Regions from separate parts of the Cobetia sp. UCD-24C genome, predicted to be linked through region 1. Evidence: predicted binding sites of a transcription regulator. Region 1 holds the regulator's gene; each other region holds the start of a gene.
What was found. The regulator sigma-54, encoded in region 1, starts transcription at its own class of promoters, with help from an activator protein. The targets are predictions, from matches to a motif close to TGGCACNNNNNTTGCTNT.

Region 1 (3,280 bases):
GTCGCGTGCACATGACTCTGTCGCCGCGCGGCGCCAATGCCAGCAAGGAAAACTGAGTCATGACTGCTGCTACTCCGCGTACGCTGAGCGTTCGCCATCTGGCCAAGGCCTACAAGGGCCGCAAGGTGGTCAAGGACATCTCGCTGGAGATCCGCCAGGGCGACATCGTCGGCCTGCTGGGCCCCAACGGCGCCGGCAAGACGACCTCGTTCTACATGATCGTCGGGCTGGTGCGCGCCGATGCCGGCAACGTCTCCATCGATGACAAGGACCTCTCCGCTGCCGCCATGCATCAGCGTGCACGCGCCGGCATCGGCTATCTGCCGCAGGAAGCGTCGATCTTCCGCAAGCTGTCGGTGGCCGACAACATCATGGCGATTTTGGAAACCCGCAAGGACCTGGATCGCAATGGCCGCAAGGCACGCCTTGAAGAGTTGCTCGAGGAATTCAGCATCACGCACATCCGCGCCAGCGCCGGCATGAGCCTGTCCGGCGGTGAGCGTCGTCGGGTCGAGATCGCCCGTGCACTGGCCACCGAGCCGGACTTCGTGCTGCTCGATGAGCCCTTTGCCGGCGTCGACCCCATCTCGGTGGGCGAGATCAAGAGCATCGTGCGCCAACTGCGCGATCGTGGCATCGGCGTGCTGATCACCGACCACAACGTGCGCGAGACGCTCGATATCTGTGACACCGCCTATATCGTCGGCGATGGCCAGATCATCGCCCACGGTGATGCGGACTCCATCCTGGCCAACCAGCAGGTGCGCGACGTCTACCTGGGCCACGAGTTCACGCTCTAGGGTCAGCGGCTGCGCTGAGTCCTCGCGAGGCAAAAGCTTCAAAAGCCGCTGCGTGATTTTATCGCGTAGCGGCTTTTTCATGTCTGACATCAGACGCATGCATGACGTCCATACCACCTTGGTGGAAACATGGCATGCAAGTTGCTTGAATATTCACGACAACCACTTGTCAGTGCCCCGAGTCACGGTATAGCGTAGTAAGCACGTTCCTTTGCCGTGAATTGACTGACTCCATGAAACCCACCCTGCAACTCCGCCTCGGCACCTCGCTGACCATGACGCCGCAGCTCCAGCAAGCGATCCAGCTGCTGCAGCTGTCGACGCTCGACCTGCGTCAGGAGATTCAGCAAGCCCTCGAGTCCAACCCCATGTTGGAGCTCGACGAGGACTACGAGTCGCTGGATGTCGTCGAGACACAGGATTCGAGCGAGATCTCCACTGCCGACTCCTCGAGCGAGATTCCCGAGGAATACCCCCTCGACAGTGACTGGTCGGACCTCTACCAGGACCACGCCGGTAGCCTGACCAGCTCCGGCAGTGGCAGCGGGAGCGAAGAAGGGCCGGACTTCGATCGCAATACCAGCGTCGAGAGCCTGCAGGACCACCTGCGCTGGCAGCTGGCGATGACCGACCTCGATGGCCGTGAACGCCAGATGGCGGAGAGCCTGATCGATGCCGTCGACGGTGCTGGCTATCTGAGCCTGTCACTCGACGAGCTAGTCGATGGCCTGCGCGGCCAGGGCCTGCCCGGCCTCAAGGCCTCCGAACTCGAGCAGGTATTGCTGCGTCTGCAGCAGTTCGACCCGACCGGCGTCTTCGCCCGTGATCTGCGCGAATGCCTGCTGCTGCAACTGGCACTGCTGCCGGATGATCTGCCGCTGCTGGCGCAGGCGCGCCGCCTGGTACGTCAATTCCTCGAGGCACTGGGCAACGATGACCGCAAGCTGCTCAAGCGGCGCCTGAGCCTTGACGATGACGAGCTGGATCACGTCATCCGCCTGGTACGTGCGCTCGATCCGCGTCCGGCATCCGCCTGGGGCGAGCCCGCCAGCGATTACGTGATCCCTGATCTGCTGGTGCGCCATACCCGCCATGGCTGGCAGGTCGAGCTCAACCCGGAAGCGCTGCCCAAGCTGCGTATCCAGCCGGAATACGCCGCGCTGATCAAGCGTGCCGACAAGTCCGCCGACAACACCTTCCTCAAGGACAACCTGCAGGAAGCGCGCTGGCTGATGAAGAGCCTGTCATCGCGTAATGACACCCTGCTCAAGGTCGGCCGCGAGATCATGGCGCGCCAGATCGACTTCCTCGAGCAAGGCGAGGAAGGCATGAAGCCGCTGATTCTGGCCAACATCGCCGAAGTGGTCGAGATGCATGAGTCGACCATCTCGCGGGTCACGACCCAGAAGTACATCCACACCCCGCGCGGCGTCTTCGAGCTCAAGTTCTTCTTCTCGAGCCAGGTTGGTGGCAGCGGCAGTGGCGACGCCCACTCAAGCACCGCCATTCGTGCCCGCATCCGCAAGCTGATCGCGGAAGAGCCGGCCCGCAAGCCTCTCTCCGACTCGCGGCTGGTCGATCTGCTCGCCAGCGATGGCATCGAGGTCGCACGCCGTACCGTGGCCAAGTATCGCGAAGCGATGGGCATCCCCTCCTCCAGCGAGCGCAAGCGTCTGGCCTGACGCATCACCTGCGGCTGCCATGCCCTGCTCTCACCTCCACAATGGCAGCCGCCGCCAACCTCAAGCACTGGATTTTTCCGCTCATCAGCCTCTGACTTCGCGGGCAGCGGTATGCCTGTCGCGCGCTCTGTCATGCCGTCAACCGCTCGCCAATTGCCCGTCATGGCCCATGACGGCGCGCAGAATGATGGTAAAAAACCGCCGTTCCGGCAGCGTCATTTACCGTCAATCGCATGTTTTTAAAGTCACTTTTGCGCGTATTGCACCTGGATGACACCCGGCGAACCTCCCGTAACGCCGCTTGCTCCACGCAATCGAATCGTCTGAAAGGCGACGTACATGCAGGGATTGGCGACGAAAACCCGCCTTCTTGCGCGTCTTTCACGCACCACCCACCAGACGTGCCCTTGAAGTCCACTCCGTTACCCCTCACTGAGTTGAAGACAAGCACTGAGCCACGATGCAGCGCAGCGTTGATCTTTGCGCAAAGCTTGGGCATTGTCGGTACAGACGCTCACGACATCTGACGCCACTGGCAAGGGTGCGAAAACATCGCCAGACGGTGGCCGTCAAGCCTGTTGCAGAGCGTCCGATCAGGGTTTGCTCGTAGTCAAAAAGGGTTACAATTGAATGGCAACCCGCTGGATAAAGGAGCGTGTCCATGCAAGTGAATATCACCGGGCATCATGTGGAACTTACCGATCCTCTCCGCGATTACGTCAACGAGAAGCTCGCTCGCCTCGAACGGCATTACGACAACATCACCAATGTTCAGGTGACACTGTCGATCGAGAAGGA
Region 2 (3,280 bases), on a different contig from region 1:
CCTGCACCGACGATACCGGCGACCGCGCCGAGCGCCTTGCGATTGACGAAGGGCACGATACCGAAGGTCGCGCCTTCCGCCATCTGCACGAAGAGGCTGAAGACCAGCATGATGCCGATGGCCACCGCGAGGGTTTCCATCTGGGCGAAGCCGACCAGCGCGACGCCTTCACACAGCAGCGCGATGAACAGCCAGCGCACGCGGCCCTTGAGGCCGGACTGGCGGGCGAACAGGTCGGAGAACACGCCGCCCAGGGTGCGGGCGAACAGGTTCATCAGGCCGAACAGCCCCGCGATGAGACCGGCGGTGGCGAGGTCGAGATCGAAGTGATCGAAGAAGTAGATGGCGGCGACGTTGTTGATGGTCAGCTCGACCCCGAAGCAGGCGCCATAGACGAGGAACAGGGCCCAGACGCGGATGTCGCGTGCCGCCGCGCCGAAGGTGGCGCGCATACTGTATTCCTTTTCGGCCTTGGGCAGCTCACCACGCTCACGCAGCTCGCTGAAGTTGCCGTCCGGGGCATCCTGGGTGAAGAAGTAGTAGGCGATACCGGTCAGGAACAGCACGATGCCCGGCACGACCATCGCCAGACGCCAGCCCAGGGTCTGCTCGACGCCCAGCATCAGCAGGCCGGCCATCACCAGCGGCATCAGCATCTGGGTGGTGCCGCCGCCCAGGTTGCCCCAGCCCGCGGTGGTGGCGTTGGCGGTGCCGACCACGTTGGGGCCGAACATCACGGAGGTGTGGTACTGGGTGATGACGAAGGAGGCGCCGATGGCACCGATGGCCAGACGGGCCAGGAAGAAGGATTCGAAGCTGTCGGCGAAGCCGATGCACATCACCGGCAGCGAGCCGAGGCACAAGAGCCAGGTGTAGGCCTTGCGTGGCCCGATGCGATCACACAGCACGCCGATGGCGAGGCGCACGATCACCGTGATGGCGACGGAGGCGATGATGGTGTTGCCGATCTGGGTCTTGGTCAGGCCGAGGTCGTCACGCACCACGGCCATCAGCGGCGCGATGCCGAACCAGCCGAAGAAGCAGACGTGGAAGGCGAACCACGACATGTGGAAGGCGCGCATTTGCGGGGTGTTGAAGCTGAACAGCCGGATGCGGCTGGCCTTGTTGCGGATATCCATGAGTGGGCTCCTGATTCAGCGTCGGTGCCGGGCACGAAGTCAGGTGTGCTCGGCGAGTGGTCGAACGGCTGTGAATGAACGACAGCAAGGGCGCCTCGTCATTGAGGGGCCTGGTTCGACGCACTCGTACTCCGAAGAGCCTGGTCCACGTCATGGATAGCGATGGCAGCAGTCGGTGATGCCATGGTTGCCGGCAGCAGAGCGTCTGTGCGGCAAGTGACAGGAACAAAGCAAGTAGCGCGCCAGTTGCGGGGGTGTGGGCGGGACAAGTCCCAGAAGATCAATGGCTTGGCGAGGGCGGTGGGTTGGCGCGCGCAGGCGGTGTCCCGGGCTGGATGCGCGCTGGCGGTGCGTCAGCAAGGCGCGAGGTACCAGTCTGGCGCACGCAGATGGCGCTGGGAGGGGCGGGCAGGCGCGTGCCTCATTGCAGTGCAGCGACGCTTTCGGCTCGGCCGCTCTGAAGGCCTTTGGCCGCAGGGTTGCACCAGATTGCGGCACGAATCCTGCTTGGGTGTACCGCAAGTCTCATGCCCGACCCAAGGAAACCTGACATGCCCGTGACCGTGCTGATCGTCGATGTCCGCAGTGAGCGCTCCGCCGCGCTGGAGCAGGCGCTATTGAGCGCCGGCTTCGAGGTGGCGCTGCGCGTTGACGAGCACGAGGACCTGCACGCGCTGGTCGAGCAGCATCAGCCCGATGCGGTGATCATCGACGCCGACCTGCCCAGCCGCGACACCCTGGAACATCTCGGCCAGCTGGGGCGACGCTATCCCAAGCCGATGATCATGCTGGCCAGTGAAGATGCCCCGGACCTCGTGCGTGAGGCGGCCGGCGCCGGTGTCTCGGCCTATGTGGTGGACCACGTCATGCCAGCGATGGTGCGCAGCATGGTCGAGGTCGCCATCACCAGCTTCGAGGCGCACCGTGCGCTCAAGGGGGAGCTCAACCGTACCCAGACCACATTGGTGCAGCGGCGCAGCGTGGATCGTGCCAAGGCCGTGGTGATGGAGACGCGTGGGCTCAGTGAAGATGCCGCCTACCAATACCTGCGCAAGACCGCCATGAACCGGCGCCTGGCCCTGCATGAGCTGGCCGATGAGCTGCTCAAGGCCGCGCGTCGGCGCTGAGCCGGTCGCCGTACTGTCCTTCTCTCTCGATCGTTCAAGAGGTGTGCGTGATGCCCACAGATGTACCCCTGAATGGCCATCAGCTGACGCTGGGCCTGATGCCACTCAATGATGCCGCGCCCTTCGTGGTCGCTGAGCAGTTGGGGCTTTTCCGCGAGGAGGGGCTGGCGGTGACACTCAAGTGGCAACCCTCTTGGGCGGCGTTGCGTGATGACCTGCAGACCGGTGTGCTGCAGGGCGCGCAGATGCTGGCGCTGATGCCGCTGACCTCGACCCTGGGCCTGGATGGCCGCGCCACGCCGGTGATCAGCGCCATGACACTGAATCTGGGCGGCAACTCCATCACGCTGTCGCGCGCGCTGATGGCCACCCTCGGCGAGGACGGCCACGACCTCTCCAGTCCGTTGCAGGTCGCGAAGGCGCTGGCGGCGCATGTGCACGAGCGCAAGCAGCGCGGCGAGCCGCTGCTCAAGCTGGCCAGCGTGCACCCGTTCTCCTCGCACCGCTATCTGTTGCGTTACTGGCTGGCGGCGGGCGGCATCAATCCGGACCGCGACGTCGAGATGCGTGCCGTGGCGCCGCCGCTGATGGCGGCGCAGCTGGCCAGCGGTGCGCTGGATGGCTTCTGTGTCGGTGAGCCCTGGAACAGCCTGGCGGCGGCGCAGGGCATGGGACAGGTGGTGGCGGGCAGTCACGATATCTGGCGCTTCGGGCAGGAAAAGGTGCTGGGCGTGCGCGAGGACTGGGCGGAGCAGCATCCGCTGGCGCATCAGGCGCTGATTCGCGCGCTGCTCAATGCCTGCGCCTGGCTGGACCGCCCCGGCAATCGGGCCAGAGCCGCCGAGTGGCTGCACGAAGAGGGCATGCCGGAGGTGCCGATGAGCGTGGTGACACTCGGGCTGGAAGACGTCGATGTCGAGCAGTCGGTGGACGACTTCCAGCAGCACAATCCCGGCTGGACCATCTTCCATCGCTACGCGGCCAACTTCCCGTGGCGTTCCCAGACCCGCTGGT
Region 3 (3,280 bases), on a different contig from region 1:
TCGGAGACGGCCCATTCGCGGCCACGATTGTTGTCGATGATCAAGTAGCGCTCGGCGTCCTTGAGGCGTGCCAGCTTGCTGGCGGAAAAGGCTTCCAGCCAGCCACGTGCACGTGCATCGCCGCTCATGGCGATCTCATCGATCACGGCCGGCTTGGCCGGGTTGCGTGCCTCGGCAAGCCGGGTCAACAGGGATTGGGCAGCGCCATCAGACAGGCGCGCAGACTGGCCAGTCGCGGACTCGGACTGGGCAGCGGTAAACAGGGGGAATGACAGCAGACAGACCAGCAGCATCCACTGCCAGCACCAGCGATATATCGTTGCAACGGAGATAGACATCAAGAAGGCCATCCATGGTGAACGCACAAAGGCGTCATCAGTCTCCGAGGGCATCCGGCCTCGGAGACTGACACTCAACGAGGCGGCATGCAGGCTCCCCTACACGCCGCCTCGCTCTCAGAACGTGCGACGCATCATTGCGTCGCAACGCTCTGTTGAGCCCCACAGGAATGGGTCACGACATTGTAGTTGCCGCACTCCATCGGCTTGCGCCAGTCACTGATCAGGTCCTTGGAACCTTCCAGATAGTCCGACCAGGCATCGCCTGCCACGGTGGACGGGGTCTGCCAGACGACGGAGAACTGACCGTTGTCCTGGATCTCGCCGATCAATACCGGCTTGGTGATGTGATGGTTGGGCATCATGGTGGCGTAGCCGCCGGTCAGGTTGGGCACCGAGACACCGATGATGGCGTCCTTGACCGCATCGACCTCGACGCTGCCGGCCTTGCGAGCGGCTTCCATCCACATGTTGAAGCCGATGTAGTGGGCTTCCATCGGGTCATTGGTGACGGCATCTTCCTTGCCGGTGTAATCGATCCACTCATCGATGAAGTCGTAGTTGGTGTCGCTGTCCACGCTCATGAAGTAGTTCCAGGCGGCCAGGTGACCGACCAGCGGCGCGGTATCGATGCCCGAGAGCTCCTGCTCGCCCACCGAGAAGGCCACTACCGGGATGTCCTCGGCATTGATGCCTTGGTTGGCCAGCTCACGATAGAACGGCACGTTGGCATCGCCATTGATGGTAGAGACCACGGCGGTCTTCTTGCCGGCACTGCCGAAGGACTTGATGTCCGAGACGATGGACTGCCAGTTGGAATGGCCGAAGGGGGTGTAATTGACCATCACATCCGCGTCCGCCACGCCCTTCGACTTGAGGTAGGCGGCCAGGATCTTGTTGGTGGTACGCGGATAGACATAATCCGTGCCCGCCAGCACCCAGCGCTCCACGCCCACGTCGTTCATCAGATAATCCACTGCCGGAATCGCCTGCTGATTGGGCGCCGCTCCGGTGTAGAAGACGTTCTCCGAGGACTCCTCGCCCTCATACTGCACCGGATAGAACAGCAGGCCGTTGAGCTCCTCGACCACCGGCAGCACCGACTTGCGCGAGACGGACGTCCAGTTGCCGAAGATCACGTCGACCTTGTCCTGCGCCAGCAGCTCACGCGCCTTCTCGGCGAACAGCGGCCAGTTGGAGGCCGGGTCGACCACGACAGGCTCTAGCTTGCGTCCCAGCAGCCCGCCCTGCTCGTTCTGCTTCTCGATCAGCATCAACATGGTGTCTTTCAGTGTCGACTCACTGATCGCCATGGTGCCGGACAGTGAATGCAGGATGCCGACCTTGATCGGCCCCTCTTCTGCCTGGGCGACATTGGCCAGCGAGAAACCGACACAGGCGGATAGCATTGCGGCAGCGATTTTCTTGTTCACGACATTCCCTCGTGTCTTGTTGTACTTGTTATCCCGACTGAGGTAGTGCAATCGATGTGCCAGCCGCACACTGACGCCGCCGGCCAACGGCCAGACAAGAAAGCGACAGCGGTGAGATAGAAGAGAGACAGGGAGAGAAACGGGGAGAAAGGCAGGGAGAAAGACTGGGCAAAAACAGTGGAAAGACCGAGAAAGGATGAAGAGACGCTGGAGACATGATGAGAGCGAGCGAAGCACAGCGACATGGCTCAAGCGCAGCGCTGCACCAGGATGACGCACCCATCACCGACCATCGCCTTGCCTTGCACCAGACAGGTGAGAAGAGCGCTGGGCGTGGCTCTGTGCGTGGTGCAGGACGTGGCACTCGCCCCGATAGAGCCTCCCATCAGGCCGAACGAAAGCGAGGGAAGCTAATGACATTGGTGCATCCACTACGACGCCCCATACATCACTGTCTATCGACACTGCGGTATCCTTGCCCTCTCTACTTGCTCTGTCCCTTTCACTCTTCCGCCCCGTCAGGAAATCCCCCATGAAGCGTTATGAACGCTTTGCCGCCGAGATCTCCAACCTGATTCGTACCGGCATTCTCGCGCCGGGTGAGCGCGTGCCGTCGGTGCGCCAGGCCAGCAAGGCGCATGGCATCAGCCCCTCTACCGTCTTTCAGGCGTATTACCTGCTGGAGAATCAGGGATTGATCAGTGCGCGGCCGCGCTCGGGGTATTTCGTGCGTGACAATGCCTCGCGGATACTCGATGAGCCGCATGTCGCCCTGCAGCAGCAAGCCCCTTCCGATGTCGCCGTCAGTGAGCTGGTGTTCTCGGTGCTGGGCTCACTGCGCGACAACGATACCGTCCCCTTCGGCTCTGCCTTCCCGAGCCCGGAGCTCTTCCCGCTCGCGCGGCTTGCGACCAGCATGACGCGTGGTCTGCGCCAGCTGTCATCGCATGCCGTGATCTCCGACATGACCACTGGCCATCCTGACCTGTGCCGACAGATCGCTCAGCGCTACATGGTCAACGGCATGCAGCTGCCGACGGAGGAGCTGGTGATCACCAATGGCGCCATGGAGGCGCTCAATCTCGGTCTGCAATGTGTCACCCAGCCAGGGGATCTTGTCGCCATCGAGGCGCCGGCCTTCTATGCCACGCTTCAGGTGCTTGAGCGGCTCAAGCTGCGCGCGGTGGAAATTCCGGTACACCCGCGCGACGGGATTGATCTCGAAGTGCTCGAGAATCGTCTGGAGACGCTGCCCATCAAGGCCTGCTGGTTCATGAGCCATCTGCAGAATCCGCTGGGGGCCAGCTTGAGCGATGCGCGCAAGGCCCAACTGTATGCGCTGCTCTGCCGTCATCAGCTGCCGATGCTGGAGGATGATGTCTACGCGGAACTGTATTTCGATCAACGTGCCGAGGTGTCGCCCCCGCAACCCGTCAAGGCGCTGGATGTCGAGGGTCTGGTGATGCACTGCGGGTCGTTCTCCAAGTGCCTGGCGCCGGGCTATCGGGT

Region 2: AOG28_RS03415 (NarK family nitrate/nitrite MFS transporter) is a predicted target of sigma-54. The motif match lies at 1,367-1,384, and genes of this name have one in related genera.
Region 3: urtA (urea ABC transporter substrate-binding protein) is a predicted target of sigma-54. The motif match lies at 1,816-1,833, and genes of this name have one in related genera.

Annotation. Positions count from the first base shown of each region.
Region 1 covers NZ_LJTD01000001.1:406,482-409,761, forward strand. Annotated here, with positions in the region: gene lptA (lipopolysaccharide transport periplasmic protein LptA) at 1-56, shown strand, start outside; gene lptB (LPS export ABC transporter ATP-binding protein) at 60-800, shown strand; gene AOG28_RS01745 (RNA polymerase factor sigma-54) at 1,034-2,482, shown strand; gene hpf (ribosome hibernation-promoting factor, HPF/YfiA family) at 3,144-3,280, shown strand, end outside.
Region 2 covers NZ_LJTD01000002.1:248,997-252,276, forward strand. Annotated here, with positions in the region: gene AOG28_RS03415 (NarK family nitrate/nitrite MFS transporter) at 1-1,139, opposite strand, end outside; gene AOG28_RS03420 (ANTAR domain-containing response regulator) at 1,691-2,266, shown strand; gene AOG28_RS03425 (CmpA/NrtA family ABC transporter substrate-binding protein) at 2,317-3,280, shown strand, end outside.
Region 3 covers NZ_LJTD01000005.1:70,304-73,583, forward strand. Annotated here, with positions in the region: gene urtB (urea ABC transporter permease subunit UrtB) at 1-338, opposite strand, end outside; gene urtA (urea ABC transporter substrate-binding protein) at 473-1,747, opposite strand; gene AOG28_RS09025 (aminotransferase-like domain-containing protein) at 2,304-3,280, shown strand, end outside.